2 regions of the Parabacteroides timonensis genome follow, and region 2 is predicted to be linked to the other one. Evidence: riboswitches for the same ligand, from Rfam matches in the RefSeq annotation. Region 2 holds a riboswitch; the other holds the start of a gene.

Region 1 (3,434 bases), 660 kb from region 2:
ATGGTCAGCGGACGTTTATAATGACGTAACGAACGGTCACGTCCGGTAATTTCGTTTCGTGAACTATTGATGTAATCTCCATTCCAGTCATATTTACGAAATGCAGTATCGACTGTCAGTGAATGATCCCAGGTATGCGAAAGAGAGGCATTTAATTTTAAATCTTTGATCAAAAAATCCTGCTTCAGGTAACGAGCTGAAATATTCCAGGCATCTACCTTTCTTTCTGCCATACCATATACTTTACTTTGGATAGACCCGGTCTGCAAATCTTTATTTACTTTAGAATAAGAACCTGAAATAAAGAATGCATCTGCCCAGGATTTATTGACAAACCCGACTTCCAATTGTCCCAGAAAAGAGAAATAATCATCATGAAAACGTTTACGGTCTACCAATACAAAATCACGTGCACTTTCATCCCACACTTCAACATCCTTCATCTTATAATCATTCTTCGAATAATTGACTCCGATAGTCGGCCTGATGATCAAATCTGTCTTTGGATCTACAAATTGTGCATTCAAATCAGCCTTGTGTGTATGGAAAGAACCGATACCGTACGAAACATCCAGGTAATTCTTCTTCACCTGGTTAGTAATAATGTTGATTGCTCCTCCCAACGCATCTGCTCCCAGGCTGGCTGGTACCACTCCTTTATAAATTTCGATCCGGTCGATGATATTAACAGGCAGGTTAGCCAGTGAAACACCGCTGCCTTTGGCGTCCAAAGGCATTCCGTCGATAAAATAACGGACGGAGTTACCCGACATTCCGTTGATAGACAAGTCAAAGTCTGAACCGACTCCACCTTCTTCCCGGATCTTAATGCCGGTTGTCCGGTTCACCATTTCATTCAGATTCTTAAGTGTGTTGATCTGTGGTTTAACATCCAACGCATTGACAGAAAAAGCACTTTCTTTTACCTGTTGGGTTTTCGTTTTACCGTATACTTCAACCGAATTCAGGGTTATGGAGTTTTCTTCCATTGTGAAATTCATTGTCGTATTTTTACGGATATCGACAACGGTTTTTATGGTGTTGTAACCTAACAGCCTAATTATAAGGGTACGTTTACCGGGAGTTACCGACAATGAATAACGTCCCCGATCGTCGGTATACGTTCCCGAAGTCGTATTTTCTATAGCGACAGTAGCCAACGGGAGTGGTGTCCCATCCTTTTCTTTTACTTCGCCGGATAAAATCACTTTATTCTGTGCCGCCAGACTTACAGGGAACAAACAAATCAATAACAGAAGTACATGCATGAAACCTCTCATTTCACCAAATTCATTAATTGTTTTTTACATGCTTTCGATGAAAGAAACAATAGAACACATGAACAGGCAGAACCTCCGGTAAGTAGATGAATGTTCTTTCTCATATGTTTTTTAGCCTTATCTCCCGAAAGCTTTAAACTTGTTATCTTGGCAGGTCTTCTGACTTACTCCATCTTTGAACGTCCTTCCCATTCATTGCGAACAGTGGATTGAGTCGTGCTCAAAGACTTTGGCGGAGCTTACAGCAGCGGGTCTGTTCAGGATTTTCACCTGATTCCCTTTTCATCACTTTTCCGTGGAATTGGAAACGTGACACCAAAATTGGGTACAAAGGTACAGATTATTTTGAAACAATAGTGTATTTTTTATAATTGATCGAAGATTTGTGTAAACAGAACAAACTATTCTTTACTTTTGTCTGCAGAATATAATTACATAGCAAACATAAAAAATATGAGCAATTCATTCAAGCCGGCAACTTTGTGTGTACAAGGTGGTTGGCAACCTAAAAAGGGAGAGCCTCGTGTACTTCCTATCTATCAGAGTACTACATTCAAGTATGAAACCAGCGAACAGATGGCTAAATTGTTCGACCTGGAAGAGAGTGGTTATTTTTATACCCGCCTGCAAAACCCGACAAATGATGCCGTAGCATCCAAAATAGCGGCGTTGGAAGGTGGTGTTGCCGCCATGTTGACTTCATCGGGACAGGCGGCCAATTTCTTTGCCTGTTTCAATATTTGTGAAGCCGGCGATCATATTGTAAGTGCAACTGGTATTTATGGAGGTACATACAACTTGCTGTCCGTTACCTTGAAGAAGTTGGGTATCGAATGCACTTTCATCGATCAGGATGCCAGCGAAGAAGAGATCGGTAAGGCTTTCCGTCCGAATACAAAGTTATTGTTCGGCGAAACGATCTCCAATCCGGGAGTAATGGTGTTGGATATTGAGAAGTTTGCCCGTATCGCTCATAGCCACGGTGTGCCTTTGATCGTCGACAATACATTCGCAACACCGATCAACTGCCGTCCGTTCGAATGGGGTGCTGATATCGTAACACATTCTACAACTAAATATATGGACGGACACGCGACTGCTGTCGGTGGTTGTATCGTCGACAGCGGCAACTTCGACTGGGAAGCACATGCCGACAAATATCCGGGCCTTTGCCAGCCGGACGAATCTTATCACGGACTGACTTATACAAAGACATTCGGCAAGATGGCTTATATCACGAAAGCAACCAGCCAGCTGATGCGCGACCTGGGTTCTATCCAGTCTCCACAGAATGCATTCCTGTTGAATTTGGGTCTGGAAACATTGCATTTACGTATGCCACAGCATTGTAAAAATGCATTGGCTGTTGCTAAATGGTTACAGAACTGCGACAAGGTTGCTTGGGTGAACTATCCGGATCTGGAAGGGAATAAGTATTATGACCTGACAAAGAAATATCTGCCGAACGGTTCATGTGGCGTGTTGTCATTCGGCCTGAAAGGTGGACGTGAGGTTTCTATCAAGTTCATGGATAGCTTGAAGCTGGCAGCTATCGTTACTCACGTAGCAGACGCACGTACTTGTGTGCTTCACCCGGCAAGCCATACACACCGCCAGCTGACAGACGAACAGTTGAAGGAAGCCGGTATTGCTCCGGATCTGATCCGTTTCTCTGTCGGTATCGAAAGTGCGGACGATATTATTGCGGATATTGAGCAGGCTTTGAATCAATAAGAATTATTAGTTCATATAAGACAACCGTATTATATGAAAGATGCTTTCCGTCAGGAATCGTCTTCTATATAATACGGTTTTTCTATTTAACATAATAGACTCAGTTTCCTGGAGCTCTTTAAAAACAAAACCCCATCGACAATAAATATCGACGGGGTTGTTTTTTTGTCCATTTCCTCACTTCACAGTGGTACTCATGGATGAACTTTATTTTATTTTTATTACTAAAATTGCGCTTCCAATCTGTTCACCTTCACAGGCTACTCACCCTTCCCCGAAGGGAAGAGTAGAGAAGCATTCTTTTAATTATTATTTATTTCTTATTTAACGATTGCTTTAACAGCAGCTTCGCCTTCAACAGCTACTACAACTACACCAGCAGGAGCAGAGATTGTAGCGTCGTCAGAAGAAAGAACTGTG
Region 2 (3,434 bases):
CGAACACAGAATGATGTGTATAACGGAAGCCCCCGATAATGTCGAGTTGGGGAATGACTTTCCAGTCCAACTGTACAAATCCGTTGATATCGTTTACTTTTCGGGTTTTCATCTTTTCCCCGTATTGCATGATATTATAGTCTTTGTTCCAGTTGAATTCAACCCCGGCTATACCTTGCAGATTATCGAGTGGGTTATAAATATCAGTCAGACGTAGGGTCTGTACATTCGAACTGGCATTCTTTCCAACCGAATCCAGTTTTTCAAAGACAGTCCGTCGGATATAAAAGTCACCGTAATAGATTGCTTTCAACATATTCTTTTCTCCCAGTTTCTGTTCGAGTCCGGCGCGGAATGTTTTGTTGAAACTCTTATAATGTGTCACTTCGTTGCTTAATTTCGGATTCTTTTCTTCGTTCAGGAAGAAATCGGCTGAAGCATTCAGTTTAGTGTCGTTATGTTCCCAACCCAGCTTTTCGGATATGGTCATATTGGCGGATGGGTTTTGCGTATAGTTTGCCGGTGTCTCGGGTGTCAGGTCGTAACCGTCCGTCGAGTTACGGTTGAACAATGTCTGCGAAGTGAAATTCTTATATTTTGTCCCGAAAGCAGCATCCATCAATAACTCATTATAACGTGAGTAGCGCACTTTAGCCCATCCTTCGGCCGGACGTTCGGGAGTCTTGGTGATGATATTGATGATCATACCGATAGCACTCGAACCATACAGGGCGGATGCGGCTCCCTTGACCACTTCTATCTGCTTGATATTGGATGTACTTAGACGTTCGAAGTCGATCGGGCCTCCGGGGGTGGTAGACAGGCGCTCACCATCGACCAGAATCAGGATATATTTGTTTTCCAATCCCTGGATACGGATATTATCCCCTCGCGGATCGCTGTTGAATTGCAATCCCGGAATGGAAAACTCCAGTGCATCCATAATATTTTCGAAGTCATTGCGCTGTAATTGGGAAGCCGGGATCAGTTTGGTCAGTACCGGAGAGTTTTTAATAAGTTTTTCGGTGCGTGTTCCGGTCACCACCACTTCATTCAGATCGAATATACCGGCATTCATTCGGATATCCATCTGTTTTTGTGCTCCGTTGGCATTGACTTTGATACTCTGTTCCATGTATCCGGTCGAGCGTACCAGCAGATTGTAACTTTTTCCTTCGATCAGTTCCAGACGGAAACGACCGTCTGCATCACAGGCGGTGCCAATCAATGTTCCCGGAACATTGATTGTGGCCATTGGTATACCTTCTCCTGTTTCAAAGTCGATGATTCTGCCGGTCAACACACAAATGCCGGTTTGTACTTGTTCTTTCTCGGGTGTATTGTTTGTCATTCCTCCGTCAACAGCCATTGCCGGGGTAAACACGCACACCGAAAGTAAAGACATAGCAATACCTTTCAGTCTCATATAAGTAAGCATATAAAAAATGGAAGAATTTGTATTGAAATTCTGCCTTGTGTTAATTCCTGCTCTTTATCCCGAAAGCATGAATATAAATGATCAGGCAGGTTTTCTGACTTTCCCGGCTTTGCAAAGCCTTCCCGACGGAATAGTTGACAGTTGACAGATAAAATACGGACAGAAAAACTGTCAACTGTCAACTTTCCACTATCAACTGAATCGTCAGTGGCATGAAGTTGCAAGCATTTCCGGCAGGCTGCCGGAACGGGATTACAGCAACGGGCATTGTTCCGGACTTTCACCGGATTCCCTCTCATCACCAGCAGAATGCATCGTGATTCACCTTAATCCGTTACAAAAGTACTAAAGTATTTTTGAATACAAATAATAATTATTCAGGAAAAAATGTTTAAGCAAGATCGGTTTTGTTGTGAATCGTGATTATCAAAATGACACTACCCTACCATGTAAATGGGATTACTATACCGGGTAAATGAAATTACCCGGCCAGGTAATATTTTTTAACATATTAAAGAGCTAGGAGAATAGTCGATTTGAGAAGCAAAATGTAATCTCAGGGGATTCGTCCTCCGAGAGTTTAAAATCCTTTTATGATTTCAGAGAAACGGATTATAATTGTAGAAAACCACTTTCTTTTCTTTCAGTGATTTCTTTACGTCGATCAACCGTTGGTTGCTGCTGCCGCGGAATAATAAACTTTCATCGTGCAAAGCCTGTTTGAATTTCCCGTCCACCAGTACATCGATGTATTGAAGCAACGCTGCCTGTTTTGGGTTTTCCAATAGTTTTTCAAACTTATATCCCGTGTAGCACCAAATATTTTTCTGGCTTTTTTCTTTAATGGCACGAGCCAGTTTGGTAAATTCTTCCGGTTGGAACATCGGATCACCGCCGCTAAATGTAACGTCGGCAAATTCGTCGGCCAGAACTTTGTCCAATATTTCTTCCGTCGGGGTTGGTTTACCTTTCTTTATATCCCATGACTCCGGATTGTGGCAACCCGGGCATTGATTCGGGCATCCGGCAGCGTAGATAGCGGTCCGGAATCCCGGACCGTCTACGGTTGTATCTTCTATAATGTCTATGATTGAAAGCATAAAAAATAATGTGTCAATAAATTAATATGCTAATGAAAATTATCAATTATGAATAATGCGATCATTTAATTCGGCAAGTTTGGCATTGTTCCAGCGGTCGGTTGTGCCTACCAGGTAACCGGTGATACGCTGCAACTTATCCAGATGCTTGCTACCGCACTTCGGACATTCTTCCATGTGGGCATCTGCATTTTCATAACCGCAATCCAGGCAACGGTTACGGTTATGGTTTACCGAGCCGTATCCGATATTATATTTGTCCATCATATCGACCACTTTCATAATCACTTCCGGGTTATGGGTTGCATCGCCGTCTATTTCAACATAGAAAATATGGCCGCCACCAGTTAATGCGTGATAAGGAGCTTCTACCTCTGCTTTATGACGGGCGCTGCATTTATAATATACCGGAACGTGGTTGGAGTTGGTATAATATTCACGATCGGTGATACCTGGCAGTGCTCCGAATTTCTTGCGGTCGCGTGCCGTAAATTTGCCGGAAAGTCCTTCTGCCGGAGTGGCAAGTACACTGTAATTATGCTGGTATTGTTCCGAGAACTGATTTACGCGGTCGCGCATATAAGTGACGATTTTCAAACCGAGTTCCTGTGAAGCCGCATCTTCTCCATGATGTTTGCCAGTCAGGGCAACCAGGCATTCAGCCAGTCCGATGAATCCGATACCCAGTGTACCCTGGTTGATAACCGGGGCGATCGTATCTGTCGGTTTTAACTTCTCACTACCCAGCCAAAGTGAAGTCATCAGCAACGGGAACTGTTTGGCATAAGCTGTTTTCTGGAATTCCATACGTTCGTGCAACTGGCGTGCAGTAATTTCCAGCATTTCGTCTAGCTTGGCAAAGAAGCGGGCGATACGAAGTTCTTTATCTTCTATAC

What was found. Region 2 has a riboswitch for cobalamin ahead of BQ7394_RS01320 (TonB-dependent receptor). Riboswitches for the same ligand answer to the same signal wherever they lie in the genome.
Region 1: another riboswitch for cobalamin. It lies ahead of BQ7394_RS03845 (TonB-dependent receptor); the one in region 2 lies ahead of BQ7394_RS01320 (TonB-dependent receptor).

Annotation. Positions count from the first base shown of each region.
Region 1 covers NZ_LT669940.1:787,976-791,409, reverse strand. The annotation lists gene BQ7394_RS03845 (TonB-dependent receptor) at 1-1,280, opposite strand, end outside; cobalamin riboswitch at 1,413-1,615, opposite strand; gene BQ7394_RS03840 (O-acetylhomoserine aminocarboxypropyltransferase/cysteine synthase family protein) at 1,734-3,014, shown strand; gene BQ7394_RS03835 (DUF6383 domain-containing protein) at 3,335-3,434, opposite strand, start outside.
Region 2 covers NZ_LT669940.1:123,442-126,875, forward strand. The annotation lists gene BQ7394_RS01320 (TonB-dependent receptor) at 1-1,426, opposite strand, end outside; cobalamin riboswitch at 1,506-1,783, opposite strand; gene nrdG (anaerobic ribonucleoside-triphosphate reductase activating protein) at 2,038-2,538, opposite strand; gene BQ7394_RS01330 (anaerobic ribonucleoside triphosphate reductase) at 2,581-3,434, opposite strand, start outside.